4 regions of the Scandinavium sp. M-37 genome follow, and region 1 is predicted to be linked to each of the others. Evidence: predicted binding sites of a transcription regulator. Region 1 holds the regulator's gene; each other region holds the start of a gene.
What was found. Region 1 encodes CRP, which controls carbon source genes, mostly activating them, when cyclic AMP is high. Its sites were predicted from a motif close to ATGTGANNNNNNTCACAT; they were not measured.

Region 1 (7,679 bases):
GACGCCGGATATTCTCACCAGTGCCAAAGCGTTAGGCGGCGGTTTCCCGGTGAGCGCCGTGCTGACCACCGAAGAGATTGCCAGCGCGTTTCACGTCGGTTCGCACGGGTCGACCTATGGCGGTAATCCGCTGGCCTGCGCGGTGGCTGGGGCGGCGTTTGACATTATTAACACGCCAGAAGTGCTGGACGGCGTAAATGCAAAGCGCGAGTGTTTTGTGAAGCATCTGCAACAGATCGACGCCGAGCTGGATGTTTTCAGCGATGTACGCGGCATGGGCTTGCTGATTGGCGCTGAGCTGAAGCCGCAGTACAAAGGTCGCGCACGCGATTTCCTGCACGCTGCCGCGCATGAAGGTGTGATGGTGCTTAACGCCGGGCCGGACGTGATGCGCTTTGCGCCGTCGCTGGTGGTGGAAGAGACGGACATTGACGAAGGGATGGCGCGTTTTGCCGCTGCGGTGAAGAAGGTAGTGAAAAGCTAAGCGCGCTTCTTCAACCAAATCCCATGATGCGGGCGCTGACGCCATGCCACTGAAGAGATGGTGTGCATGGTGTTCAGATGCCCCAGAATACGCTGTAGATGCTGTTCCATAGTGCTGAGCGGCCCATGCGCCAGCGTCTCCGCCGACTCCATGATATTCGCATCCCCGCTGCCTCCCGCCTCGTCATACTCTAGCCGCTGCTGGCAGCGCTGCAAGGCAATTTCGCAGGACTGCAAATAACGCTGGGCCAAATCTTCGGTCAGCATGTTGTGCTCGCGCGCCAGCGTGGTCATGGCATTGATATGCTCGACGATAAACTGGCTGTGCGTTACCCACAGCTTCATATCCGCCAGATAATGCGAGTTAAAGCCCGGTTCCTGCATCGCCTGATTCAGCGAGTTGAACAGCGCGTTGTGCGCCTGATTCACGCGCATCCGCTGATATGCCAGGGTGGGTGCCTGCGGGTCGTTACTGAGGATCAGCCGCAGGGCATCCTGGTCGGCCTCCAGCGCCTGCTGGGCATTTTTACGCAGTAGCCCGCTTTGCCACTGCGGCCACAGCCAGACCATTCCGCCGAAGGCTATCAGACAGCCAATCACCGTGTCGACAAAACGAGCCAGAATGAAATGTTCGCCGTTGAGCGTCAGCAGCTGAATGGTGTATACCGCGGTGACCGTAAAGCCCACGGTGGCCCAGCCGTAGCTCTTGCGAATGATCAGATAGCTCGCCAGGGTAATCAATAACATCGACGCCAGGGTGTAGCCTTCCGGTACGTGGAAGTGCAGGGTGCCTGCGGCAATCACCAGCCCGGCCAGCGTGCCCGCGGCCCGGTGGAAAATTCGCACGCGCGTTGCGCCGTAGCCGTTTTGCGTCACCAGCAGGACGGTCATCAGGATCCAGTACGGCTTCGGCAGATTCAGCGCCGCCCCCATCAGGCTGGCGATGCTCAGCATCACGCTGATTCGCGCCGCGTTTCGCAGCGCCGGAGATTTAAACGACAGGTAGCTTTTCAGCGCGGCGAAAACCGGCAGACGGCGTTCGTTATCGGCCATCAGATTGCGCGGGTACAGCGGGCGCTGCATCCGCAAGACGCGGGCGATACGGCTGAAATGCCAGGCGCAGAACTGGCCGACGGGATTATCCGGGTGCTGATGGGCGATTTTTTCCAGAGCGCCAATCTGTTTATCCATGTTAAAGCGCTGCGGAAAACGGTGATAAAGAATGTCATCGGCCATCACCCGCAGCCGGGCGGCGATGGTTTGTGCATTCCAGCGGATCACCGCTTCAGCGTGGCTGCGTTCCACCAGTTTTTGCACTTCCGCTGGCTGATGCAGGCTGACTGAAATATGTTCTTGCAGGTCGAGGCCCATCTGGAAGGCGCGCAGCAGGCGCTTGTATTCGTGATTCTGGTTGGCTGCGAGCATATGCATTTGCTGGTAACACTGGGTAATCAGGTCGACTGCCTTCTGCTGACGGTTGAGTAGCGGTGGCAGCGCTTTTTCAGGATCGGTGTGCTGAGTCAGGAGGCTGTATTTGGCTTCACAATAATCCGCTAGCTGGCGATAGAGCAGGCTCAGGGATTCGCGCAGCGGCTGTTCGCGCCACATCCAGAACCAGAACCAGTTAAACAGGCCGTACCACAGAGTGCCGAGAGCGTAAATCAGCAGCGGCTGCCACACCGGCATATTGCCTGCGAGGCTGAGGGTGAAGATCGAGGCAATCAGCGAGGCGGGCAGCAGGCGCGCGTGCAGAGAACTGATTTCGGCGGTAACGCCGAGTAGCATCGCCAGCCCGCTCAGAATAATGGGCAGCGGCACGTCACGCGCCAGCAGCAGCTGTACCGCGAGGCTACAGCCCGCAAACAGCGAGCCGCCAATAATCAGGCGCTTGAAGAAACGTTTGTGGGGCGTGTCCAGCCCGGCAATGTTGCAGCAGGCGGGAACCAATGAAAACAGCAGACCGTACTTGAGATAACCCAGAGCCAGACCGATAGCCACGGGTAAACAGAGCACCAGCGTTTGTCGCAGTGCGTAGTTAATTTCCGGGTGATAAATCAGCCTGCGCCACATGAGGGGAGAGACAAAAACGGCGTACTGCCCCAGGGCAATACGCCGTTAATCTGGCTTAGCGGGTACCGTAAACCACGATAGTTTTACCGTGGGCGGAGATCAGATTCTGATCTTCCAGCATTTTCAGAATACGGCCCACGGTTTCACGTGAGCAGCCAACGATCTGACCGATTTCCTGACGGGTGATTTTAATTTGCATACCGTCCGGGTGGGTCATAGCATCAGGCTGTTTTGCCAGGTTCAGCAGCGTCTGCGCGATACGACCGGTTACGTCGAGGAACGCCAGGTTGCCCACTTTTTCAGAGGTGACCTGCAGGCGACGCGCCATCTGGGAGGAGAGGCGCATCAGAATATCCGGGTTCACCTGGATAAGCTGACGGAATTTTTTGTAGGAGATTTCGGCCACTTCACAAGCGGTTTTCGCCCGAACCCAGGCACTACGCTCCTGACCTTCTTCGAACAGGCCAAGCTCACCGATAAAGTCGCCCTGGTTAAGGTAAGAGAGGATCATCTCTTTACCTTCTTCATCCTTGATGAGTACTGCAACGGAGCCTTTCACGATGTAGTACAGCGTTTCTGCTTTTTCACCCTGGTGAATCAGCGTGCTCTTCGATGGGTACTTATGAATGTGGCAATGAGACAAGAACCATTCAAGGGTAGGGTCTGTTTGCGGTTTGCCAAGCACCATGCGCGGTTATCCTCTGTTATAAGCTGTCTCCAGTGGCAGATAAGACACTGCCGCTGGCTTTGCAATCGTATCCTTCCCTGTGCCTGGGAAGTCGGCTGTCGGATTTTACTGCAGCCTGTAGTGTGATGTCCTCTGCATACATGCAGTACTTCAATGTATTACTGTAGCATCCCGACTGTTTTAGCATAGCTTTTGCCGCGTGTCTCCTGGTGTCTCGCTTCAGCATGACGCACGTCGCCTTCCGTTGCGAGAATTGTTATGTGCGCGTAATCTGTCAGGAAAATTGCAACTCTGGAGTTAACAATTATGCAAGCGCGTGTGAAATGGGTTGAGGGTTTAACCTTCCTGGGCGAGTCTGCTTCTGGCCACCAAATCCTGATGGACGGTAACTCTGGTGACAAAGCGCCAAGCCCGATGGAAATGGTGCTGATGGCCGCGGGAGGATGCAGCGCGATTGACGTGGTATCGATTCTGCAAAAGGGGCGTCATGACGTGACCGATTGCGAGGTGAAGTTGACCTCTGAGCGTCGTGAAGAAGCTCCGCGTTTGTTTACCCACATTAATTTGCACTTCATCGTGACCGGGAAAGAGCTGAAAGAAGCCGCGGTGTCGCGTGCGGTGGATTTGTCCGCTGAGAAATACTGCTCGGTGGCGCTGATGCTGGAGAAAGCGGCGAAAATTACCCATTCGTTTGAAGTGGTCGAAGGGTAAGCCGCCTGCCCGGTGGCGCTGCGCTGACCGGGCCTACTGTTTTTCGGATGACATCAACCTATCTTTTTGCCTTCCATCAACCGCTCGACCAGCGGCGACATAATCAGCTCCATAGCCAGCCCCATCTTCCCGCCCGGCACCACTAATGTATTCATGTGAGAAATGAATGAACCCTGTAGCATCGCCAGCAGCCAGGGGAAATCAATATCGCCCAGATTCTGGAAATGGATGACCACAAAGCTTTCATCGAGCGAGGGGATCCCTTTCGCCGCGAACGGGTTGGAGGTGTCCACGGTGGGTACGCGCTGGAAGTTAATGTGGGTACGTGAGAACTGCGGGGTGATGAAGTTGATATAGTCTTCCATCGAACGCACCACTGAATCCATGACTGCTTCCCGGGAATGTCCGCGTTCGCTGGTGTCACGCGTCAGCTTTTGGATCCATTCGAGGTTCACAATCGGCACCACGCCGACCAGCAAATCGACGTGTTTTGCCACGTCGTGCTGCGGGGTTACAACCCCGCCGTGCAGGCCTTCATAAAACAGCACATCGGAGGGTTCAGGCAGCGGTTGCCACGGCGTAAACGTCCCAGGCACCTGATTCCACGGCACCGCCTCGTCGTAGGTATGCAGGTATTTACGCGACTGCCCGCTGCCGTCCAGGCCATAGGTCAAAAACGTCTGTTCGAGTAGGCCGAAATCGTTGGCGTCCGGGCCAAAATAACTGATGTGTCGACCCATATCGCGCGCTTTGCGGATGGCCATGTCCATTTCTGGGCGGGTGTAACGGTGGAAACTGTCGCCTTCCACTTCCGCAGCGGTCAGATTGAGTTGGGCAAAGATTTTACGGAAGGCGAGGCTGGTGGTGGTGGTTCCCGCGCCGCTGGAGCCGGTCACGGCGATCACCGGATGTTTGGCAGACATAACTACTCCCTGAAGCAGTAATATTTTTGAGTATAGTCAGCCGTGGAATTGGGTACGGGGCATTAGGTTCACCGTCTCGTGCAGTTCGGACCACACCAGGACGACGTCCCCGCTTTTCAATTGTTGTTTTACGTCGGCGACCTTGTCTTCTAGCGAACGTTCATGTTCACCATAATCGGTACCTTCGCGCAACACAAAGCTTTCAATCAGATTTTCGAGCGTTTCGGGAGCCAGGTTTTCCCAGGGAATAATCATTGTATTGCTCCTAACCATTGTGTCAGCCAGGCCGGGATGCGTTTTTCGAGCCACATTTCCGGATGGCGCAGCGTACCGCCGACAAAACCGACGTGGCCGCCATGCTCGGTCAGCTGATACTGAATGTTTGCCGGAAGCTCTTCCTGAGCGGGAATCGAGTGATGATCCATAAAGGGGTCATCTTTAGCATGAATGATCAGCGTCGGTTTGGTTATCTGACTCAGCACCGACATCGCGCTACACTGGCGGTAGTAATCTATCGCATCGGCAAATCCGTGGATTTTCGAGGTGATCAAATCGTCGAACTCACGAATGCGGCGCACGCTTTTCAGGCGCTTCAAATCAACGGGTAAGGTCCCCGGATAGGCTTTCAGCTTGCGCGAGGCGTTGGCTTTCAGCAGGTTCAGGAGATAGCGCTGATAAACGCGCGAGAAGCCTTTATCCATATGGTAGCTGCAGGCTTCGAGCATGAACGGTGCAGAGACGATAACCGCCGCGTCGAGCGGGGTGCTGTCGCCCTCTTTGGCTAGCAGGCAGCCGAGCATATTACCCCCGAGCGAATAGCCCACCGCGGCGGTCGGTACGTTGCCAAATTCCCGGCGCAGCCAGGAAAGGAACCAGGTGCCGTCTTCGGTTTCACCCGAATGGTAGATACGCTGATTGCGGTTCGGTTCCCCACTGCAACCGCGAAAATGCATCACGACTCCGAGCCAACCGCGCTGCTGTGCCGCGTGGATAAGACCGTGGGCGTATGGGCTGTACAGGCTGCCTTCCAGACCGTGGAACACCACCAGACGGGGCTTATGCCGTGCCTGGTTGGGATCTTCACTCCACGCCAGATCGACAAAGTCCCCGTCCGGAAGCTCAAGACGCTGCCAGTGCGGCGTGAATAGCACTTTGCGACGGATAAGACGTGGCAGCATGGTTTGCAGATGGCAGTTGCGCACGCCCTTCATCGGCACAAAGGTGTCGTTCTCTCCTGGTGGTACTTCAAAGTCTACTGGGGTTACCTGAGCCATACTCACTCTTCCTGCAGCATCTGTTCCAGTTGCTCGTGCGCATCCAGCCACGCCATTTCACACTCTTCCAGCCCGGATTTGGCGGTGGCCTGCTGTTGCAAACATTCGGTCAGTTCGGCTTTACGCGCCTGCTCGTACAGGCCGCTGTCGCCAAGCTTTTCTTCTGCGGCGGCCAGTTTGGCATTGAGTTTTTCCATCTCTTTTTCCAGACGGGTAATCTCTTTGCGCAGCGGCTGCGTCAGGGTACGAAGTTCTGCTTCGCGACGTTTCTGATCTTTACGTGCCTGGGCGCTGTTGGCGTTGTCTTTAGGCGCCTCGTCAGCCTGGTTTTCCTGCTTCTGCACATCGCTCAGCCACTGCTGATAATCTTCCAGGTCGCCATCGAACGGCTCGACTTTCGCATCATGAACCAGATACAGATCGTCGGTGGTGGAACGCAGCAGGTGACGGTCGTGCGAAACCACAACCAGCGCGCCTTCAAACTCGATCAACGCTTCAGTTAAGGCCTGACGCATGTCGAGGTCAAGGTGGTTAGTCGGTTCATCGAGCAGCAGCAGATTCGGACGTTGCCAGACGATCAGCGCCAGCACCAGCCGGGCTTTTTCCCCGCCGGAGAAGCGACGCGTTTCTTCACTGACCTTATCGCCATGGAAGCCGAAGCCACCGAGGTAATCACGCAGCTGCTGTTCAAGCACCTGTGGGGCCAGACGAGACAGATGCTGTAGAGGGGATTCATCGGCGCGTAAAAATTCCAGCTGATGCTGGGCGAAATAGCCAAGCTTGATGCCTTTCGCCAGACCAATCTCGCCGCTCTGTGCCGCTAGTTCACCGGCCAGCAGTTTGATCAGCGTCGATTTACCCGCGCCGTTACGGCCCAGCAGGCCGATGCGTGACCCGGGCACCAGGTTGAGTTTGATTGAATCCAGAATGGTGCGATCGCCATAACCGGCGCTCACTTTTTCCATTTTAAGCAATGGATTCGGCAAGCTTTCCGGTTCGCGGAAGCTGAACTGGAACGGGTTGTCGACGTGCGCCGGGGCAATCAGTTCCATGCGTTCCAGCATTTTCACGCGGCTTTGTGCCTGTTTGGCTTTCGACGCTTTGGCTTTAAAGCGGTCGATAAAGCTCTGCAGGTGCGCCACTCTTTGCTGTTGGCTTTCATACATCGACTGCTGCTGCGACAGGCGCGTCGCGCGCTGAATTTCAAACGACGAGTAGTTGCCGGTGTACTCAAACATCGACTGCTGTTCGATATGAATGATTTTCCCTACTACCGGATCGAGGAAGTCACGGTCATGGGAAATCAGGATCAGCGTCCCCGGATAGCTTTTCAGCCATTTCTCCAGCCAGATAACGGCATCGAGGTCGAGGTGGTTGGTCGGTTCATCGAGCAGCAGCAGGTCGGAGCGGCAAATCAGCGCCTGCGCCAGGTTGAGGCGCATTCGCCAGCCGCCGGAAAAACTGCTGGTCGGGCGTTCAAGCTGTTCGTTGCTGAAGCCCAGGCCGTGCAGCAGGCTGGAGGCGCGAGCG
Region 2 (7,679 bases), on a different contig from region 1:
TTGGTATACTTTGGAAGTAAAATTAAACTGTCATTGATTAATCTAATACCATCTTCTCTAACACGTTCATTGTTAACATTTTTCACCAGCTTGCAAAATTTATCATCATTATCTTTTAAGATAATACCTACTATATATTTATTCCATTCTGCTTTATTATTCGCATGATCACAAGGTGGTGTAATATCAAGACATATTAGATCAGAACGTTCGCAAACTTCGTTTTTAAGATCCCTTTCACTATCTAAAAAACAAAAGAAATTTTTCCTTTTGAATTTAGACAATGCTCCAGCATTTGAGATGCTATCCGGAAATGATTTAATACCAGAGTCAATAACCTTTTCATTAATTTTGTAGACATTCCCAGGTTTATGATATTGTTTTACTTTTTCAGACATATCAAAGTGTATAGCTCTATTGATTGACTCCTTCCAACTTGGTAAACCCGTCATATCTAAACCGCGGTTATCGCGTGCACTTCGTATTACATGCCCGAAATCATCAAGATTATTTGGTATCTGATTTTCTATTTTATCTTTAATAATGTCAGTCAGTGTTTCGCTAGTACCAGCGTTCAATGCTGTAATGCATGTACTCTTACCAGTTGCTGATTCAGCAATATTTTCGAATATTTTATGTAAAATCTCATTGCTTTGCGCATGTCCAGAAGCAATATTCGTTAATTCAGCCAATGCTGAGTGAACAGCTTTTTTAGCAGCCTGTTCCCATCCAATCAAATATTTTAGCCCGTATCTTTGGGTAATTTTATTCTCAATTAATTCATGTAATTGAGCTAGTGAAGCATCATTTGGCAGCGATACAGGGTTATGATCATGCCCAGGTGTAAACAATGATTTGTTAATAGTAATGTAATCAAATGGCCGTAATGAAACTGGTAGTTCCTGTCGCAAATGATCAAATAATTCTTTTGGGAAATCTGTTTCACTTTCGCTTTCAGCCCATGTTGACCATGTGATAAGTAGCCAAGGACCATTATTTTCGTCCAATATATTTTCTATCGTTTCCGCCGCTGCGTCAAAATCTGTCACATCCGGACTTGCGGTTGAAATTAACGATAAATCTTGGAATATAGTTCTTACTCCTGATAATTTCGTTTCAAAACCAGTCCAATCTTTATTGGAATCATAGCAATAGAAAATGTTAGGTACAAAATTTTTATTTAAATAAGCGGCAATGAAATTCCCATCATTTTCTTTATCATCTATTATCAGTGAAATTGATTTAAAAAACATTTTATTTATCCTTACCAAAAACGAGCACTACACAGGCACCTTTAGTTACAGCAGGGATATCAATTGTGCTGACATTAGGGAATACCAATCTCCCTGAATGCGCTTTCATAACCATATCAGCATAGTAGAGACCAATCCCCATACCTGCAGGCTTCCTTGTGAAAAATGGTTGTATTAATTCATCGCCACCATCAATAAATCCAGGGCCATTATCAGCAATAATTATTGCGGGCCCTTCAAAGTCAGAACTTAAGCCTATCCATAAATACCGTTCTTCATCCGGTTCACCGTCCATCCAGTAAATTGCATTATCGATGATATTAACAATAGCACTAGTGAACATTCGTCTCACACCAGTTATTTCAAAATCTAACAACGTGCTATTCTCAAAACCAGGCAAAAAGTTTATGTTATGACGCTTAAACCGACGCTGCTGTGTATTTACACATTGTTTAATTAATTTCGAAGCAGGAATAACCTCTTTATCTTTCTTGCTTACCATATACATAGCACCCTGAAGCAGGGATACTAATTCTTCAGAAATGCTTTCTAAACGTTTGTTATCTACCCCATCTCTTATAGCCATGTGTAAGTTTCGTATTCCACGTTCTAACTCATGGAACACGGTAGTTAGACCTAAACCAGCCCCAGCTGATGAGAGCATTGCATCTCTAGTTTCTTTGAATGATGAAATAACTTGGTTTACGAGATTTCCTACTTTTGGAGAAATATTTTTTTCAGCTATTACCTCCTGCTTCAGTTCATCTAAAAGTTCTTCTGTACTTTTTCGTTTTTCTGAGCCATGAAAATCTCCACCCGGTTTCGTTTCAATTGCAGCTTTTAAAATTCTTTTATCTTTATTTCTTTCAGCTTCAAATTGAGCCATAACCGATAACATCGCATGAACAAACTCCCCATAAGCCTCATTTTCAACAAACCCTTCACGGTTTGTTTTTTCCTTCAATGCTGAACTTTTATCCAGCTCAAGGTGAATTTCTCCAAGTAACTGCTGATTTCCCATTCTTTTAGTAGGACTTTGTATTCTACGATGATCTAAGCCTAACCAATCATCCCCAGGCTCACCATAATTATAGACTCGAAGATTATCGCGATATACTTTCAAGCCTCCCTGGGCTTTCAAATATTCACTTAACCCTCCAGATTCATCTTTTAAATATCTATCGTATAAAATCCTATCAAGGTCAAACCCCAATATTTTCCCTGCGATTGGCCCAATTCCGCTTTTGACAAGTGAAAATCGCTCATCTCTTGTTTTTTTCTTCTTTGACCGCTCATTTGATGAAGGGATATATTTAAAGAAATCCGGAGATTCTATTTTGACTTCAGTATTTCTAGGTTCTATGACACCTTTATAATCAGAAATAAGCGCTGGATACGGTTGATAATTATATTTATAGGTTAGACCTTCATCATCTAATCTAAAATCAAAGTCAAAAAGGGCTTGAGAAATCACCAAATCTGGATCAAAGAGATCATCTAGCCATTTTGACTCAGGGTAGATATTAAACTCAACAACAAAACTATCGCTATTTTTTTCTCTTTTAAGTAAATTGGCTGATGTCATAGATGACACCGCTCTATATAGTCGTCTTATGTCGCCACGTTTCCAGTCTTGCTTTAATTCTGTTATGACTATTTTAGTTCCAGTAGTGTCTGATTTTGATGCTTTGCTTGGACGTGTTTCAATAGCAATGTATGCCTCATCCAAATATTCAGATTTTGAAAATTTATCCCAATCAATATCTACAGTGACTACGTCTTGATCGTATGCACGGGTTGACATCGAGATTTTTTTTCCCAATCTGTGCACCGCAAATCTACCGACTCCTTTCTCACCAACAGGCAAGCGGCCTTTATTTGTTCGCTTTCCACTTTCTCTAAATATGGATTTATGCCCATGTGCAGGTTCCATCCATATGTTTACTACAGTATCAAGATCCATCCCTGATCCATCATCAACTACTTCTATACTTGCATTGTCTGAATTAATATTATTAAGCGTTAATTTTACATATGATGCATCTGCGTCATATGCGTTTTTTATTAACTCAAAAAGAGCTAGTGTGTGATTTTTTATAAGCTGCTCACCTAAAAGCTCCATGATTCTTGCTTTAGGTCTAAATGCTTTTTTTACAATAGCCATAAATTACCTTTCATAGCGTTGTTATCAATTCATTCCACCATACAAATGATTCGGGTGCAATATTTGTCAGATTATCTATCTTCTTAACTAGCTTGGAGCCGGACAATCCGTCATACAGAAGAAAAATCTCTACCTTTTTCTTGAAAATGGACAATCTATTAAGAAAATTTAATGCAATAATTTCAATAAGATATGATGTTCATTTTTACTAAATCTACAGGTACTTTGTAATAGCGTGCCGACAGGGTACGTGCCACGCTGCCCGGCCGGGTCGGATCAACCAGACCGTAGCCGAAGCCATTCCCGCGCGCCTGATGCTTTTTGGCGTAACGATAGAGATATTTCCACAGAACCGGCGTGAGGATAAATTTCGCGTCTACCGTCGGCTCCAGCAGTTCGCCAAACGTCGGGCGACGCTCAGGATACAGCGCCGGTAAATCGCGTAGCGTGAAACCCTGTTGCAGGTTCAAATCCCGGCGGAAACCGACCAGCACAATGCGCTCCCGGTGCTGGGGCAGGAAATGCTGACCGTCGATAATTTTTGGATCGTCGGCGCCCATTTCCGCTGAATCAGCCACGTCATACCCCAGTGAATCCAGAGTGTGCATGATTATCCGGAAGGTTTTGCCCCCGTCGTGACTCTTGAGGTTTTTGACGTTTTCCAACACAAATATCGCCGGACGGCAGGCGTCGATGATGCGCGCCACGTCGAAAAACAGTGTGCCTTGTGTGTCGCAGGCAAAGCCGTGTGCGCGGCCCATTGCATTTTTCTTCGAGACGCCCGCCAGCGAAAACGGCTGACACGGGAAGCCCGCCAGCAGGACATCATGCTGCGGGATAATGCTGCGAATGTGCGCCGCGGCCTCGCTGTCGCTGACGTCCGTTTTGTGGCTCAGCGTTACATCGCGGATGTCTTCATTAAACTGATGTTCAGCCGGGTCGCAGTACCAGTTGGCTTTATAGGTGCGCACGGCGTGTTTATTCCACTCGCTGGTGAAAACGCACTGGCCGCCGATGGCCTCGAAGCCGTTGCGAATCCCGCCAATACCGGCAAGCAGATCGATAAAGCGGAAATGCGTCGGCGCGGTAGAGGGCTGCGGCAGCAGCGCGGCTAACCGGGCGTATTCGCTATCGCCCAGCCGACGGTTGATTTTGCCGTTGTCCGTGGCGCGTTTAAGAATGGCCGGGCTCCAGTGCTGCTCGCCTGCCGCATTAAGCGTCGCCACCAAGGTTTTGACATCGTAAATCGTCAGCAGCTGGGTAAGCAGCGCCTGCGCATCCAGTCCGGAACGTTCCGCGTCTTGTGTGGGGAGAGTGCGAGTAAGTGTGTGTTGCATTTCAGTAACCGGGCCAGACCATTTTCGCTGAGAGTAACACAATTTCCCCGGCTGAACTCAGGCCTGCGGCGCAAAACGCGCCAGAATCGCATCATCATATTCCAGATAATCGCCCTGCAACTCCGCGCTGATTTTTGCCATGAACTGCACCAGATAGCGGGCATTGTGCTCCGCCAGCGCCCGACCCTGCGCGGTCTGCATCGTGGCAGGCAGACGCAGGAGTTTGTTCTGAAAATGATCGAGGGCATAGCGCATGTCATTCAGCGGACGTGCATCGGCAAACGGATCCTCAGCATCGAACAGCGCCACATTCATTTTACCCGCGACCACAAAAACGCGCGCCAGCCCAATTGCGCCTAACGATTCAAGCCTGTCAGCATCCTGGATAATTTTGGCTTCCCGCGTCCGGGGCGTGATGTTGGCACTGTGGCTATGTGCTTCAATGGCATGGGCCACCGCAGGATAAAGATCCTCAGGAAAATCGGGGAAATCCTCCCGCAGGATGGTCAGCGTTTTTTGCGCAGCCAGCACCGACGACCGGCTACGCTCAGGATGGTTTTTCGGCAGGCTGACAATATCGTGGAAGTAACAGGCGGCGAGGATCACCCGCTCGTCAGTCTGTTCCTCTTGCGATAAGCGTTGCGCGGTGGCCCAGACGCGACGAAAATGGGAAATGTCATGTGCCGCATCATCGTCATCGTGATGCTGCATCAGCCAGTCTTCAAAACGGTGTTGCCAGGATTGCACGGTCATTCGCCCCTCTCTCTCGTACCCAATAAATCGTGCGCAGCAGAGCAGCGAGAATAGCAGTTTTTTATTTCATCATCCTGACGGCTCTTCACCGCGCGGACGGGTGTACCAGGCAATGCCCCCGAGAATGGCCCCCACCGAACTCAACACCACAAAACCCAGCAACGCCCCCAGCCATTTCCCCATCGTCGAACCGAGATCACCGTCCAGCGTTGCGCCAGGGATCGGGTCAATCTGGCTCACAATCCAGAAATAACGCAGCATTGCCCAAATAAAGTAGCCACAAAAGGCGTAGAACACCCACAACGCCAGCATGCCACCGGGCCCGCGCGAACGCCTTTCATCCATTGATAAAACTCCCCTGTTTCGGGCAAAAATGTTTGAATTTTTACTTTTTGCCATAAAAAATGTGAACCAAATCACATTATAGCGCACAAAACGCCATAGAAAAGCGCCAGGGCATTTCTCAACTGAATGATTCGCGATTGTTTTGATCTCTGGCAATTTTCAGGAAAGGGGTTGCTTTGGGCGTGTGAATGTCAAATAGTTGTTCCGCTAATTCTGGACACTTCCTTATATTGCAAAAAAAAGAGCGTGGGCAGTTTGCTTTCGTACTTTATTTTATGAGAAGCGTATGCAAATATTCACTGCCTTTTGTTGTTTTTACACTGCACTCACTTTTATTAACGTTAATAACGCCTGTTCCACTCTGAGAGCAGGCTTTTTTTTGCCCTTTCCAATAAGTATGATGATTGCATTGGTAAAATACATTTTCGTTATCAATAACATTTCAGACAAACTGCTTTCTCGTTACCAAAACCCAGAAAAACACATTACAAATCACCCAGATAAATACCAAAATCATTCCCATCACAAAAATATATACCATCCGCAAATAGACACAACCAGAAATATTTAAACTAACTTATTTACATGTTTTCTTTAAATTAAAATGAACTTCATGGCTAATATTTCATTCGCACCTCGGAATGAGGTGCATTTATTCATAGAATTAATCATTTAAAGGGAATATATAATGAAAAGAAAAGTATTGGCAATTCTCGTGCCCGCAATACTGGTGGCCGGTGCAGCAAACGCAGCAGAAATTTATAACAAAGACGGTAATAAACTCGATTTATACGGCAAGGTTGATGCCCGTCATCAGTTCTCTGAAAATGGCGGCAGCGATGGCGACGAAACCTATGTGCGTATTGGTTTCAAAGGTGAAACTCAAATCAACTCTGAACTGACCGGTTACGGCCAGTGGGAATACAACATCCAGGCCAACGACACTGAAGGCTCTGGCAATCAGTCCGCAACCCGTCTGGGCTTTGCCGGTATGAAGTTCGGCGACTTCGGCTCATTCGATTACGGTCGTAACTACGGCGTGGTGTACGACGTTGAAGCCTGGACCGATATGCTGCCTGTCTTCGGCGGCGACTCTTATACCTACACCGACAACTTTATGGTTGGCCGTGGTAACGGTATGGCGACCTATCGCAACACCGATTTCTTTGGTCTGGTTGATGGCCTGAGCTTCGCACTGCAGTATCAGGGCGCGAACGAAGGCTCGAATGGCATTTATGATCAGGAAGGCACCTCTAACCGCGATGGCGGCTCCATGAGCCAGGACAATGGTGACGGCTATGGTCTGTCCACCGTGTATGACTTCGGGATGGGCTTCAGCGCAGGTGCAGCATATGCCTCGTCTGACCGTACCAACGAGCAGGAAACTGAAAGCACTGCCGGCGGCGAGAGAGCCGATGTGTGGACCGTGGGCATGAAATATGATGCGAACAACATCTATCTGGCGACCATGTATGCAGAAACCCGCAACATGACCCCATTTGGTGAACAAGATAAGTTTATCGCCAACAAAACTCAGAACTTTGAATTGACTGCTCAGTACCAGTTCGATTTCGGTCTGCGTCCTGAAATCTCTTACCTGCAGTCTAAAGGTAAAGACTTGACTGCCGATCGCGTACCAAACAGCGACTGGAACGACAAAGACCTGGTGAAATACGTTTCTGTTGGCGCCAACTACTACTTCAACAAAAACTTCTCCTCTTATGTTGATTACAAAATCAACCTGCTGGACGGTGACGATGACTTCTACTCCGCAACCGGCATCAGCACCGATGACGTCGTAGGTGTGGGCATGGTTTACCAGTTCTA
Region 3 (7,679 bases), on a different contig from region 1:
CAGGGCTTTGCTGAACAGCCAGCCCTGACCAAACTGCACACCGTGCTCGGACAGCCAGCGGCGCTGGACCTCGGTTTCAACGCCTTCGGCGACCATCGCCAGCTGCAAACTTTTCGCCATTTCGATGATGTGCGGCGTGACGTTCTTAAACTCCAGGGTATCGACAAACGATTTGTCGATTTTAATGATGTCGACGTCGAGATTTTGCAGATAGCTCAGACTGGAATAGCCGGTCCCGAAGTCATCGATATACAGCGCATAACCTGCCTGACGGAGTTGGCTCAGCGTGCTGGCGCTGTTTTTCAGATCGATAAAGCTACGTTCGGTCAGTTCCAGCGCCACCTGTGACGGCGGAATACCCCATTTGTTCAGCTGCTGCGACAGCTGTAACGGCAGTTTTGCCGAAATCAGATCCTGCGGATCGAGGTTAATCGAGACGTGTTTGTCGGGATGCTGCTTCAGCCAGGGGCCTAAATCCTCAAACACTTTTTCCACAATCAGCCCGGTGAGGCGGGTAATCAGCCCGCTTTGCTCGGCCAGGGGAACGAAAATATCCGGGGACAGAAAGGTGCCATTCGGCTGTCGCCAGCGGGCCAGCGCCTCGGCCCCGACTATTTTCCCACTGCGTAAGGAGACAATCGGCTGGTAGTAAACGTCGAGCGCGCGACTGTTGATGGCATCCAGCATCCGATGGTACGGCGACTGTAGATTGCGCACCATTTGCAGGATAAGCCCGGCACCAAGCAGGCTTATCAGCACCCCGATCGGCAACCAAATCAGCATCTGCTGATGCCATTTACTGGTCAGTGGACCGGTGGGAGCCCAGATGATTTGTGAAATGCCGATATCCGGGTAATCCCGCAGATTATAAAGCATGCCGTTGCGGGCAAACGTGTGGTCGCCGAGCGGGTGCTCTTGCTGCCAGATGCGCATATCGAACGGCGCACTGTTGGAAATGAGGCTGCCGGTGCGGCTGCCAATCAGCACGGTGTTGATGGTCCAGGGCGCGAACGGCACTACGTCGATGAAAGAGCCGGGGTCGATCATCACCATATGATGGGCGCTTGCCAGCGCTACCATGTAGTGATGAATCCCGAGATCGTTGATGTCGGTCAGCCACACGCGATAACCGTCATCGGTGCGGCGGTCAGTGGGCGGGAACTCTACGTTGCGGCTGTGGCTTTCCAGCGAGGAACATTCCGGTCTTAGACCATTGAGCCACAACACTTCCTGTACGTCACGATGGGTATAGGCCGCCCGACGCATGGTCTGTAGATGGAGCGGACCGCAAGGCGTGCCCTGAAAGGTATCAATTTCTTTTAAGGTGGATTTAGCCTGCGACACCACCTGCTGGGCGCGTAAAATCACGCGTTCGCCGTAGTTACTGAGATCGCGGGTAAACTCTTTTTTGGCCTGATAATGTGCAACCCATACGCTGAGCGTGACCGGCAATAAGACGGAGAGGGTGAGCACGGCGACGACCAGGGCGACCATTTTTTTACTTGTCATGGCCCTGTTTTCCTTCCTGCGCTGAAATCGTTATGTTACGCCAATTATATGCAATGATAAGCTTAACTGTCTTTTTTCTAAGGAATAATCAGGGAAAATCCCGATGAAGAAAAATGAGTTCGTCACTCAGGATCTGCTGAGTAAAATTTATCAGCAGGGTGACGGCGGCCCGCGTAAGCTGCCGCCGGAGAGACAACTGGCGCAAGAGTATGGCGTTTCGCGATTTACCGTGCGCCAGGCGCTGGAGAAACTGGCGAGCATTGGCGTTATCAGAATTGTTCAGGGATCGGGCTGTTGGATTAACGACGGGGCGCGGAATAATCCGCTGGTGTACAACTCGATTACCGAAAAGCGTTTCGATCAGATGCGTTATCGGATGATAAGCCTGCATAAAAAACGCCCGAATCGCGAGGAACAGCAGATATTCGGGCTAACGGATGATGACTTTATCTGGCAGTTTTGTCGTTTGCGCTATGTGGATGACAGTCCGGTGCAAATCGAGGTGTCGCGCATGCCGTCGGCGGCATTCGCAGACCTTAATCAGCAGGTTATCGAACGTTCGTTACAGCAATATGTCCTGCAAAAGGGCTATCAAATTTCCCACATGCTCACTACCTATCGGGCAGTGAACGTCAGCCGGGAACAGGCCGAATTACTGGGCTGCAAAAAAGGCAGCCCGGCGATGCACATCAACAACCGCGGCATTCTGGCGGGCGGTCAGGTATACGCCATTAGCGACATTATCGATATCAACTACACCTGCACCTACGTCATTCCACATAACCGCGACAACCTCGCGTTCCGCCAACAGCCAGGCTGATTACGGCGTATGCAGCGTGCCGTCCGGTAGGCGACTTTGCGTCCATTCATGCGGGCGGTACACCACCGGATGCGAAGCCGCCAGTGCTTCGTTGAAGCCGACGCCAATGCCCGGTTTTTGTGGTGGATAAATGTAGCCTTCTTTTGCCACCGGCGCGCCGGGGAAGACGGCATCGGTGGTCGCGGATCGTGGAATGAATTCCTGAATTGCGGCGTTGTGCAGATGAATATTGAGATGAGTATTCACCGCCACGCCAATCGGCGTCATGTCGCCCGGGCCGTGCCAGGCCAGACGCACGCCAAAGGCCTGACACAGCACCGCCAGCTTCAGCGCCGGGGTGATGCCGCCAATCTGTGACACATGACAGCGAATGAAATCAATCTGTCGATTGACTACCAGGTCATGCCATTCCGCCGGGTTATTAAACAGTTCGCCGAGCGCCAGTGGAACGCTGCTTTGCTGACGGATCTGCGCCAGCCACGGGGTTTGCTGCGGCGGCAGAATATCTTCAATAAAGTACGGCTGATACGGCTCGAGCTGTTTTGCCAGCTGCACCGCCTGCTGCGGGAACAGACGTTCATGTACATCATGCAGGATGTGGAAGCGATGCCCGTAGCGCTCTCGCAGGGCGCGGAACATTTCCACCGTGTTACGCATGTATTGATCCTGGCAGAACCAGGCACCTGGCGAAGGGTTATCCGGCGCATGGAGCTCGGTTGGCGTACCGCCGTAGAAGCCAAGCTGGCAGCGAATATGGCGATAGCCTTTTTCAAGTAGCGCATCGACGGTGGTGTACAGCTCGTCCAGCGTTTCACCGCTGGCGTGGGTGTAGGCGGCGATCGCGTCCCGGGATTGACCGCCAAACAGCTGATACAGCGGCATGTTCGCCAGCTGCGCTTTAATATCCCACAGCGCCATATCGACCCCGGCTATGGCGTTATTCATCGCCGGGCCGTTTCGCCAGTAGGCGTTGACGTTCATCATCTGCCACAGGTCTTCAATGTTATTGGCATCGCGACCGATCAACAGCGGACGCAGATAGTCATCGACCAGGGTTTTCACTGCCAGCGGGCGTTGCTGAAAGGTGGCGCAGCCGTGGCCGGTAATGCCTTTGTCGGTGGTCACGCGTACCGTCACCAAATTGTGGCGATCCGGGCGAGTGATGAAGCAATCAATAGCGGTAATAAGCGTCGGTTCCACGGAAAAAGGCTCCCTGTTGATGACGGAAAAAATAGACGATTGATGATTTATCTTCGCCTTATTTTACGCGTCAGGTAAACCCTTTTCTGGAATAAATATTTTGGTCTGAAATAGCGTGTTTATTGAATTAAAAACCAGACCAATTTTGCATATTTTAGCCTTTGCATGCCTTGTAAGGAAAGAAATGTGAGGGGGTTCAAATTTTATTGGTTTGTTTTGCGTTCACAGCTTCATTACCATCCAGATAACCAAAACAAGAACATGTCGCAGGAGTCACTATGGGGACGCGAGACGCCATCGCACGCATCATTCAACTGGTCGGTGGGCAAGACAATATCAATAAAGTCTGGCATTGCATGACCCGCTTACGCTTTGATTTAATTGATGATAGCAAAATCGAACAGGGCGAAATTAAAAAGCTGCCCGGCGTACTGGGCGCGCAGCTGCAAAGCGATCAGTTCCAAATCATTATCGGCCCTACGGTCAACGGCTGGTACGAGCAACTGCAGGCTGCCCTCGGTCAACGTGATGAGACAACGGTCACCAGCGGCAAGGGCCGTAAAAGCCTGGTGTCGCTGTTTATGGATACCGTTTCCGGCGTGTTTGGTCCGATTGTCCCGGCGATTGCCGGGGCAGGGATGATCAAAGGTTTGCTGGCCGGATTAATTGCGCTGAAAGTGGTGTCGCCGAAAAGCGATACGGTGATGATCATCGATCTGATCGCCAGCGGCGTGTTCTATTTTCTGCCGTTTTTCCTCGCGGTGTCGGCAGCAAAAATTTTCAAAACCAATGAATACCTCGCGGCGGCGGTGGCGGCCTGTCTGATGTATCCAACCTTAATTGACGCTGCCAAGGCGCTGGCGACCCATCAGCCTGATGCCGCCTCCGCGCTATGGTTAATGAACGCCGTGCCGGTGTCGGTATTTAACTACGCCTCCAGCGTCATTCCGGTGATTTTCTCGGTTCTGGCGCTGAAATACATCCATAAATGGGTCGACAGTATCATGCCGGAGGTGCTGAAAACCGTGTTTACGCCGACCCTGACGCTGTTTATCGGCGCGCTGGCGGCGTTAGTGGTGATTGGCCCGATTGGCATTTGGCTCGGAAAAGGGCTGGCGCTGTTTATCGAAGGGCTGTTCAGCGTATCGGCGAGCTTTGCCGGGCTGGTGGTGGGCGCGATACGTCCGGTGGCGATCCTCACCGGGATGCACCATGCGATGACCCCGATTGCGCTGCAAAACTTTAGCGATCGGGGCTATGACATGCTGATGCCAATGATGTTTATGGCCAACATGGCGATTGCCGGGGCGACGTTTGCTATCTGGCGCCTGAGCAAAGACCGACAGGATCGTACGGTGACGCTGTCAGCGGCGGTTTCTGCGCTACTCGGCATAACCGAACCGGCGTTGTTTGGCGTGCTCACCCGTCATAAGAAAGCGTTTATCGCCGCGACTATCGCCAGTTCGCTGGCCTCTGCCTTCATCGCGTTCTTCGGCGTGCGCCTGTATGGCTATATCTTATCGAGCATCTTCAGTTTGCCCGCTTATATCGGCCCGTACTTTGTCTATGCCCTGTCGGGCGTGGCAATCGCGCTGGTGCTGTCGTTCACCCTGACCACGCTGCTGGTGGGTCGGGAGCGAACGTAAGTAATGACATTTCAGCATTTAAGGGCGACGTAAGTCGCCTTTTTTATATGTTAAAACTGATCCCTCCACGATAAGTCCCTCTTTTGCTCGCGGTCATTCACACACAGAAAACTGCGCGATAAATCACATTTTTTAAACCTCACATCTATGTATGAACTTCATGCGTAAGGTTTACAGGAATCTAAAGCCTGAATGCGTGTTAATTGCTTGAAATAAAAGTGAATTAATAATATTAGCAACAGGTGATGGAATGTGATGGCATTCACAAAAAATGACCCTAACCAATTGATGTCAATAGCAAGAGCGGACATCTTAATAACAATTTTGTGATGCTCGTTGCAAATTCATGGCTTGTTTAAAGGAAAAATCACTTTCAAGAAATAAGCGAGGTCATGATTATGAGAATCGGCATGGTAATTAGCGGCGGTGATGTGACAGGGATAAATAACTTTGTCTTTCAGATATCAAGATTAGCACGGGCAGAGATCATTTTATTCAATGGGGGGATTCCAGGCCTCTTGCAAAACAAATACCAGGCTATTTCTCTGCGTGATTTAGTGGATTTTTCCATTGCCGCCATTCCCATTATGTCTTCGGGGCGTACCAACCGTAAATTGATGGCCTCGGAATATGAGGTGATTGCGAAACAGCTTAAGACCCTGCATATCGATGTCCTCGTGATGGCGGGCGGCGATGGTTCTCTGCAATTTCTTCATCATCTCAGCGAGTACGGTATTAATTGCTTTGGTGTCGGGATGACCATCGATAATGATGTTTATGGCAGCGATTATACCATTGGTTTTTCTACGGCCTGCGAACAGATTATTAAAGAGGTCGCCAAGCTGCGGAATACTGGGCGAGCATTACCGGGGCGAGTCTTTATGGTGGAGCTGCTCGGGGGCTACTGCGGTGAGCTGACATTGCAGTCGGCGATCAAAAGCAACGCCGATTTGGCCTTAATCCCAGAATGTCAGCATACTCTGAACGAACTGGCACAAAAAATCACTGTCCGCCTTGCAGAACAGAATAGTGTGGTGATCCTCTGTTCAGAAGGCTACACCAAAGAGTACTCCCCAGGTTTTCAGGGAGCGATTGATACCATGATTAAGCTGCTTGAACCGAAAATCGGGGTACGTATCCGTAAGTCGATCATCGGTTACAGTCTGCGTAACGGTGACCCTACCTGTGAGGAAATTTATCAGGGCACCATAATGGCCGGAGAGGTCGTGCGTTGTATCCAGTCAGGCATGAGAAATAAAGCGATTATTATTAATTCTAGTAACAAACCGATCCCTATAGATTTAATCAGTATGCAAAAACGCCTCGTCGATACCGAAGGGCATCATTATAAATTAGCTAAACAGCTCGATATTATTTGAGGAGTCTATTAATGCTTAAAATTCTTTGCGTATGTGGCTGTGGGTTAGGTTCCAGTTTCGCCATTGAAATGACAGCGAAAGCGGTGCTTAATAAATTAGAAATTCCAGCAGAAATAGAACACACCACTGTTTCTGAAGCTGGCGCCTTTAAGTCAGATATTATTCTGACACAAAAAACGTTTGCTGACATTTTAACGGCTGACGCGAGTGAAGAAGAAATCAAACGCGTTATTGTGTTGCATCGCTTAACAGATAAGGACGAAATCGAGCGGAAGATCGTCGCCTTTTTAAAAGAACACAATTTAAAGGTACTCGAAAATGAATAGCATCTTTAATTTTATTGTTAAGGACCTGCTGGGACAGGCATCTATTTTGATTGCTTTTATCGCCATGCTGGGTCTATTGCTGCAAAAAAAATCAAAAGGTAAAGTGGCGGAAGGCACGTTTAAAACGCTGCTTGGATTTTTAATCATGATGGCCGGGATCAATATTATCGTCGATACCCTGACGTTTTTAAACGATATCTTTACTCACGGCTTTGGTATGAAAGGATATATCACCGATGTCGCAGCGATTGCAGGGCTGGCAAACCGTGAGCTAGGTTCTGAGGTGGCGATGACACTGATGGTTATCTTCATCGTCAATATCATTATTGCCCGGATTACACCGTTTAAAAATATCTTCCTGACGGGACAGGCCCTACTGTGGATGGCAACCATTGGTGCGGTAATTGGTTATAAAGCAGGACTGACTGGACTTCCGCTCATTCTGACCGGCGGCATTTTCGGCGGAATTATGGCGGTGCTGATGCCAGCGCTTGCTCAGCCTGTCGTACGTCGCATTACGGGTTCTGACGATGTTGCACTCGGACACTTTTGCACCATTGGCTACCTGGTGCAGGCGGCTGTCGCGAAGGTGGTCGGAAAGGGGTCCAGATCGACAGAAGATCTGATACTGCCGGATAACTTTAAATTCCTGCAGGACACCTATCTTTCGATGGCCGTGGTGATGATCCCGATGTATCTCATCCCTGCGCTGGCGGCAGGTCCGGAATATATTGCCCAGTACACCAACGGCGTGAACTATCTGATGTTCGCGTTTATGCAGTCGATTCAATTTGTGGCT
Region 4 (7,679 bases), on a different contig from region 1:
ATAAAGGGGCCAGCGTGGCGGTTATCTTTGCCGACGGGGCGATCATTGACGGACCGGAAACGCCGGGCAACGTTGGCGGCGATACCACCGCGTCACAGATCCGCGATGCGCGTCTTGATCCGAAAGTGAAAGCTATCGTGCTGCGTGTCAACAGCCCGGGCGGCAGCGTCAGCGCCTCTGAGGTGATCCGCTCTGAACTGGCGGCGGCACGTGCGGCCGGGAAACCGGTCGTGGTGTCGATGGGCGGCATGGCGGCCTCCGGCGGGTACTGGATTTCCACCCCGGCGGATTACATCGTGGCGAACGCCAGCACCCTCACCGGCTCGATTGGTATCTTTGGGGTTATCAATACCGTGCAGGACAGCCTGGGCTCTATCGGGGTGCATACCGATGGCGTCGCGACCTCTCCGCTGGCGGATATTTCAATGACCAAAGCCCTGCCGCAGGAAGTGCAGGAAATGATGCAACTGAGCATTGAGAACGGCTATAAGCGCTTTATCACCCTGGTGGCGCAGTCACGTCACAGCACGCCGGAACAGGTGGATAAAATTGCGCAGGGCCACGTGTGGACCGGCCAGGACGCGAAAGCCAACGGGCTGGTCGATAGCCTCGGTGATTTTGATGATGCCGTCGCCAAAGCCGCCGAACTGGCGAAGCTCAAGCAGTGGCACATTGACTATTACCAGGAAGAGCCAACGCTGTTCAACTCGGTGGTCGACAGCCTGACCGGTTCGGTTCGGGCGGCGCTGCCGGAAGCGTTGCAGGCCTATCTGCCAGCCCCGCTGGTTACCGCGGCAACGGCGATGAAGGCCGAAGGCGATAAGCTCGCAGCCTTCAATGACCCGCAGAACCGTTATGCGTTCTGCCTGACCTGCGCTAACATACGCTAATTCACATCCCCTCCACCGGAGGGGATTTTTTCATTCTGAATCCGTTACTTATCATGCAAAAGAAATCAATCTACGTCGCCTACACCGGCGGGACCATTGGGATGCAGCGCTCTGAACAGGGTTACATTCCGGTGTCCGGCCATCTGCAACGTCAGCTGGCGCTGATGCCTGAATTCCATCGCCCGGAAATGCCAGATTTCACCATCCATGAATATGCCCCGCTGATGGATTCTTCCGATATGACGCCGGAAGACTGGCAGCATATCGCCGAAGATATCCAGGCGCATTACGATGAGTACGATGGCTTTGTTATCCTGCACGGCACGGATACCATGGCGTTCACCGCCTCAGCGCTGTCGTTCATGCTGGAAAATCTCGGCAAACCGGTCATTGTGACAGGGTCACAAATCCCGCTGGCGGAGTTACGTTCCGACGGACAAATCAATCTGCTGAATTCGTTGTACGTGGCGGCGAACTACCCGATTAACGAAGTGACGCTGTTCTTCAACAATCGCCTGTATCGCGGGAATCGCACCACTAAAGCCCATGCCGACGGTTTTGACGCGTTCGCCTCGCCGAACCTGCAACCCCTGCTGGAAGCCGGGATCCATATTCGTCGGTTAGGTACGCCCCCTGCGCCGCACGGCATGGGCGAGCTTATCGTCCACCGCATTACTCCGCAGCCGATTGGCGTGGTCACCATTTACCCGGGCATTTCCGCCGACGTGGTGCGTAACTTCCTGCGTCAGCCGGTCAAAGCGCTGATCCTGCGCTCGTATGGCGTGGGTAACGCCCCACAAAACGGTGATTTCCTCAAGGAACTGGCAGAAGCCAGCCACCGCGGCATCGTGGTGGTCAACCTGACGCAGTGCATGTCCGGCAAGGTGAATATGGGCGGCTATGCCACCGGCAATGCCCTCGCCCATGCAGGCGTGGTGAGCGGGTTTGATATGACCGTGGAAGCGACGCTGACCAAGCTACACTATCTGTTAACGCAGGGGCTGGATGTCGATGCGGTGCGAACCGCGATGCAGCAGAACCTGCGCGGTGAACTGACGCCTGACGAGTAAGGAACCATGATGAACCGACGCGCGCTGTTACTGGTCGATTTGCAGAACGATTTTTGTGCCGGAGGTGCCCTGGCGGTGCCGGAAGGCGACAGCACGGTGGATGTGGCAAATGCGATGATCCACTGGTGCCTGGTACGCGGGGACGCCATTGTGGCGAGCCAGGACTGGCATCCGGCCAATCACGGCAGCTTTGCCAGCCAGCATGACGTTGAGCCGTATACGCAAGGTATGCTCGACGGCCTGCCGCAGACCTTTTGGCCCGATCACTGCGTGCAGAATAGCGAAGGGGCGGCGCTGCACCCGATGCTGAACACGCAGTTTGTCGATGTGGTGTTTCCGAAAGGGGAAGCCGTCAATATCGACAGCTACAGCGCCTTTTACGATAACGGGCATCGGCAGAAAACCGGTCTCGACGCGTGGCTGAAAGGTGAAAAAGTCACCGAGCTTGTCGTGCTCGGCTTAGCCACCGATTACTGCGTGAAGTTTACGGTGCTCGATGCGTTGGCGTTGGGTTACGAAGTGAACGTGATTACCGACGGCTGTCGCGGGGTTAATCTCACGCCACAGGACAGCGTTCAGGCGTTTATGGAGATGGCCTCCGCCGGGGCAACGCTCTACACCCTCGCTGACTGGCAGGAAACCCAAGCCTGACACCCTGCCCGGCATCCCGCCGGGCAATTCCTCTCAAATACAATAATTTGAAGCTTTCTCGCAGTTTTAGCGAAGCGGCAATGCTACTCTTTTCTGGCTGTTTTTTCGCCACGCCGTTGTGTGGCGTGCGTATTTTTTATCAGTCAAAGAGGAAACTGTATGAAGCTTATGCCTGTTCTGGCAGCCTTACCCCTGCTCTGCGCGCCCTACGTTTTTGCGGCGGATATGATGTCCGTTGGCTATTTCAACGGCGGTGGCGATGTGACTGCGGGCCCTGGCGGAGATATCGACACGCTGGATGTGCGCCAGATTACCCACCTGAACTACTCGTTCGGCCTGATTTACAACGATGAAGCGGGCGAAACCAACGAGGCGTTGAAAGACGCCACTAAACTGCACCAGATTTGGCTCTCGCCGAAGGTGATTGCCGACCTGCATAAAATCCCTGAACTGCGTAAACAAAATCCACAGCTGAAAGTTCTGCTGTCGGTCGGCGGTTGGGGGGCACGAGGATTCTCCGGGGCGGCTGACAGCCAGGAGAGCCGCGCGGTATTTATCCGCTCCGTGAATGACATCGTCAACACCTACGGTCTGGATGGCATCGACCTCGACTGGGAATTTCCGGTCAACGGTGCCTGGGGTCTGGTCGATAAGCAGCCGCAGGATAAAGACAACTTCACCGCGCTACTGAAAGAACTGCGGGAAGCCCTGCCGAAAGAGAAATTAGTCACCGTCGCGCTGGGCGCGAATGCGGAAAGTCCGAAAAGCTGGGTCGATGTGAAGGCCATTGCGCCGTATCTGAACTACATCAACCTGATGACCTACGATATGGCCTACGGCACGCAGTACTTCAACTCCAACCTGTATGACTCCAGCCACTGGCCAACGGTGGCTGCCGCCGACAAGTACAGCGTGGATTTTGTGGTCAACAACTATCTCGCCGCGGGACTGAAACCTGAGCAGATGAATCTGGGGATTGGCTTCTACGGCCGCGTGCCAAAACGCAGCGTTGAGCCGGGTATCGACTGGTCAAAACCCGATGCGGCGAAAAACCCGGTGACCCAGCCCTACTTTGGTGCGCCGGAAGTCGAGTTGTTCAAATCGCTCGGCTATGACCTGACCAAAGATACCTACGTGAAGTACAACGATATTGTCGCCAGACTGATTAACGATCCGCAGAAACGCTTTACCGAGCACTGGGACGACGAGGCGAAGGTGCCGTGGCTGTCGGTGAAATCAGCACAAGGCAAACCGCTGTTTGCGCTGTCGTATGAAAATCCACGATCCGTTGACCTGAAGGCGCAGTACATCAAAGAGAAAGGTCTGGGCGGGGCGATGTTCTGGGAGTATGGCGCCGACTCGCATAACCAGCTGGCGAAGCAGCTTGCGACATCACTGGGGATTAAACACTAACCCGATACCAACCGGGCTGACGCAATCAGCCCGGTTGGGCCGGTAAGCCCGGTAAGCGAAGCGCCACCGGGCAACAAACCACTCACTGCATTTTCAGCGTCGCAATCGGCTTCGGCGCGAGGCCAAAATCCTCTTTCAGCTGCTGTTTACTTTTCATCACCATCTGCCCTTGGGTGTCGATGGTCATGTGCTGCGCGTCGGTGTTGTAACGCGCCTGCCACAGCATCACCAGTTGCAGACTGTTCTCTTTTTGCTCCGGGGTTAACGCCACGCCATCCGGCCATTTTCCCAGCTCTACGGCGGTGGCCAGACGCTGATAAACGTCCTCGGTCATACCGTCGATAATTTGCTCAATTTCCACGTTCAGGCCCGCTCCTCAGGAATAATTTGCTGAATCGTTTCTTCAACCCTTAGTTTGGTCGCCATTTTGCTCATCGGTGAAGCTCAGTGACGCCGAGTTCACACAATAACGCTCTCCGGTCGGCTGCGGACCATCCGGGAACACATGGCCGAGATGTGCGTCACAGTTCCCGCAACGAATTTCGGTGCGCTGCATCCCGTGAGAGTAATCATTCAGGTATTTGATCGCGGCGTCGTTCACCGGCTCATAAAAGCTCGGCCAGCCGCAGCCAGAATCATACTTGCTTTCGGCGGTAAACAGCGGCGCATCGCACACCAGGCAATGGTAGATGCCGTCACGCTTGTTGTGCAGCAGGCGGCCGGTGAACGGCGGTTCAGTACCGTGATTCTGGGTCACGTAAAATTGCATTTCGCTCAAAGAGCCTTTCAGCTCTTCCGGGGAAGGTTTATTGGCCATATGCTCACTTCTCGCTGTAAAAGGGACCACTTCTGCGACGATTCTAACAAAACATTAACAATGAAGTGCGAACTTTTGTTCTAAACTTATTCGTTGCGAAAGGGCAGCCAGGTAATTGTGACCCACATCACATTATTATCTCTTATGGCCTTTAAAATTCCCGCCGCAGGCCGCATATGGAAATGAGCCCAATGGATGAGTGAGGCAGTCAGTCGCGCAAAGGTTGTGCATAGGATTGATTTGTCGCAATGATTGACACGATTCCGCTTGACGCTGCGTAAGGTTTTTGTAATTTTACAGGCAACCTTTTATTCACTAACAAATAGCTGGTGGAATATATGACTATCAAAGTAGGTATCAACGGTTTTGGCCGTATCGGTCGCATTGTTTTCCGTGCTGCTCAGGAACGTTCTGACATCGAGATCGTTGCAATCAACGATCTGTTAGACGCTGACTACATGGCATACATGCTGAAGTATGACTCCACTCACGGTCGTTTTAACGGCACCGTAGAAGTGAAAGACGGTCATCTGATCGTTAACGGTAAAAAAATCCGTGTTACCGCTGAGCGTGACCCGGCTAACCTGAAGTGGAACGAAGCAGGCGTTGACGTTGTTGCTGAAGCAACTGGTCTGTTCCTGACCGACGAAACCGCGCGTAAGCACATCACCGCTGGCGCGAAGAAAGTTGTTCTGACTGGCCCATCTAAAGATGACACCCCAATGTTTGTTAAAGGCGCTAACTTTGACAAATACCAGGGTCAGGACATCGTTTCTAACGCATCTTGCACCACCAACTGCCTGGCACCGCTGGCAAAAGTTATCAACGACAACTTCGGCATCATCGAAGGTCTGATGACGACTGTTCACGCGACCACCGCAACTCAGAAAACCGTTGATGGCCCGTCTCACAAAGACTGGCGCGGCGGCCGCGGCGCAGCACAGAACATCATCCCATCCTCTACCGGTGCTGCTAAAGCAGTAGGTAAAGTACTGCCAGAACTGAATGGCAAACTGACTGGTATGGCGTTCCGCGTTCCGACTCCAAACGTATCCGTTGTTGACCTGACCGTTCGTCTGGAAAAAGCAGCGTCTTACGAAGAAATCAAGAAAGCAATCAAAGCGGCTTCTGAAGGCGCAATGAAAGGCGTTCTGGGTTACACCGAAGACGACGTTGTTTCTACCGACTTCAACGGCGAAGTTTGCACTTCCGTGTTCGATGCTAAAGCTGGTATCGCACTGAACGACAACTTCGTGAAACTGGTTTCCTGGTACGACAACGAAACTGGCTACTCCAACAAAGTTCTGGACCTGATTGCTCACATCTCCAAATAAGTTGAGATGAGAATCTGATTCAAAACGGATCTAAAAAGGCGACCTCGGTCGCCTTTTTTATTGCTTTACGTTTACGGCTAACCTTTAGGATTGCACCATGATTAACAAAATTTTTGCTCTCCCGGTAGTTGAACAACTTACCCCTGTACTTTCTCGCCGCCAGCTTGATGACCTGGAACTGGTTGTGGTCGATCACCCACAGGCCAAAGCCTCTTTTGCTCTTCAGGGCGCACATTTGCTCTCCTGGAAACCGGCCGGAGAAGCCGAGGTCCTGTGGCTGAGCAACAACACTCCGTTCAAAAACGGCGTCGCGCTGCGCGGCGGCGTGCCGATTTGCTGGCCTTGGTTTGGCCCGGCGGCACAGCAGGGTCTTCCTGCTCACGGCTTCGCGCGTAATCTGCCGTGGACGCTGAAAGCACATAACGAAGACGACAACGGCGTGGTGCTGACGTTTGAACTGCAAAGCAATGAAGCAACGCTGAAACTGTGGCCGCATGACTTCACGCTGTACGCCCGTTTCAAAGTGGGCAAAACCTGCGAGATTGAGCTGGAAGCCCATGGCGACTTTGAAACCACTTCCGCCCTGCACAGCTACTTCAACGTGGGCGACATTAGCGCGGTGAAAGTGAGTGGCTTTGGCGATCGTTACATCGATAAAGTCAAAAATGCGGAAGAAGGTGTGTTGTCCGATGGCGTACAGACTTTCCCTGACCGTACTGACCGCGTGTACCTGAATGCAGAAGCCTGCAGCGTGATCCACGACGGTGCACTGGGTCGTAACATCGACGTGGTACACGGCCATCACAGCAACGTGGTGGGCTGGAATCCAGGCCCGGCGCTGTCCGTCAGCATGGGCGACATGCCGGATGACGGTTATAAGACCTTCGTTTGCGTGGAAACCGCGTGCGTGACCCAACCGCAGAAAGCGTCGGAAGAAAAACCTTCCCGTCTGTCTCAGTCGATTCGCGTCGCGAAACGCTAATCGCTGCCGACACCAACACGCTGCACCAACACAATGCAAAACAGGGCGTTTCCGCCCTGTTTTATTGCATCTTAGGCACTGAAAAAGTGCGCTATCAGAAGCTGTAGGTTATCCCGGTGGACAACAGCCCGGTCCAGTTTTTATCGACCATCGGGCTGTCGGTCACTTCGTCCGACAGGCGGGTATAACGCCCTACCCCATACACGCTCCAGTCTGCATTCAGCTTATAGTTCACAGAAAGCTCGACATACGGGTTCCAGCCGTCGTTAGGATCGTAGCTGCGCAGGCCACTTTTCTTCGACTCGTTTTTGGAAACACCATAGTAGTAATCGTTCTGGTTCTCGCTGTTCCACTGTAAACCGATCCCCGGGGTGACGGTCAGGTTACCGGCGTTATAACGGTACAGCCACGCCATATCCCAGGCGATGCCGTTGCTCTTATCAAGCGTGTCACCAGCAAGCGTGGTGCGCAGGAAGCCGTATTGGGTGAAGTGCATATAGGACAGGCCGGCCATCATCGTCG

Region 2: drpB (cell division protein DrpB) is a predicted target of CRP. The motif match lies at 5,912-5,929, and genes of this name have one in related genera.
Region 3: ACG0Z5_RS12300 (6-phosphofructokinase) is a predicted target of CRP. The motif match lies at 5,426-5,443, and genes of this name have one in related genera.
Region 4: msrB (peptide-methionine (R)-S-oxide reductase MsrB) is a predicted target of CRP. The motif match lies at 4,957-4,974, and genes of this name have one in related genera.

The regions. Positions count from the first base shown of each region.
Region 1 covers NZ_JBIGIN010000016.1:55,044-62,722, forward strand. Annotated here, with positions in the region: gene ACG0Z5_RS13200 (aspartate aminotransferase family protein) at 1-484, shown strand, start outside; gene ACG0Z5_RS13205 (YccS/YhfK family putative transporter) at 481-2,553, opposite strand; gene crp (cAMP-activated global transcriptional regulator CRP) at 2,609-3,241, opposite strand; gene ACG0Z5_RS13215 (OsmC family protein) at 3,548-3,952, shown strand; gene ACG0Z5_RS13220 (phosphoribulokinase) at 4,006-4,875, opposite strand; gene ACG0Z5_RS13225 (YheU family protein) at 4,912-5,130, opposite strand; gene ACG0Z5_RS13230 (hydrolase) at 5,127-6,149, opposite strand; gene ACG0Z5_RS13235 (ABC transporter ATP-binding protein) at 6,152-7,679, opposite strand, start outside.
Region 2 covers NZ_JBIGIN010000003.1:242,878-250,556, forward strand. Annotated here, with positions in the region: gene ACG0Z5_RS04445 (hypothetical protein) at 1-1,253, opposite strand, end outside; gene ACG0Z5_RS04450 (ATP-binding protein) at 1,255-3,417, opposite strand; partial or broken gene dcm (DNA (cytosine-5-)-methyltransferase) at 3,642-4,754, opposite strand; gene ACG0Z5_RS04460 (phosphohydrolase) at 4,812-5,507, opposite strand; gene drpB (cell division protein DrpB) at 5,577-5,852, opposite strand; gene ompC (porin OmpC) at 6,541-7,679, shown strand, end outside.
Region 3 covers NZ_JBIGIN010000014.1:107,435-115,113, forward strand. Annotated here, with positions in the region: gene ACG0Z5_RS12280 (EAL domain-containing protein) at 1-1,509, opposite strand, end outside; gene ACG0Z5_RS12285 (GntR family transcriptional regulator) at 1,613-2,329, shown strand; gene ACG0Z5_RS12290 (enolase C-terminal domain-like protein) at 2,330-3,529, opposite strand; gene ACG0Z5_RS12295 (PTS transporter subunit EIIC) at 3,808-5,175, shown strand; gene ACG0Z5_RS12300 (6-phosphofructokinase) at 5,574-6,554, shown strand; gene ACG0Z5_RS12305 (PTS sugar transporter subunit IIB) at 6,566-6,880, shown strand; gene ACG0Z5_RS12310 (PTS sugar transporter subunit IIC) at 6,873-7,679, shown strand, end outside.
Region 4 covers NZ_JBIGIN010000008.1:17,416-25,094, forward strand. Annotated here, with positions in the region: gene sppA (signal peptide peptidase SppA) at 1-890, shown strand, start outside; gene ansA (asparaginase) at 944-1,960, shown strand; gene pncA (bifunctional nicotinamidase/pyrazinamidase) at 1,970-2,611, shown strand; gene ACG0Z5_RS08130 (glycoside hydrolase family 18 protein) at 2,771-4,024, shown strand; gene ACG0Z5_RS08135 (YeaC family protein) at 4,107-4,385, opposite strand; gene msrB (peptide-methionine (R)-S-oxide reductase MsrB) at 4,428-4,841, opposite strand; gene gapA (glyceraldehyde-3-phosphate dehydrogenase) at 5,180-6,175, shown strand; gene ACG0Z5_RS08150 (D-hexose-6-phosphate mutarotase) at 6,273-7,157, shown strand; gene ACG0Z5_RS08155 (MipA/OmpV family protein) at 7,252-7,679, opposite strand, start outside.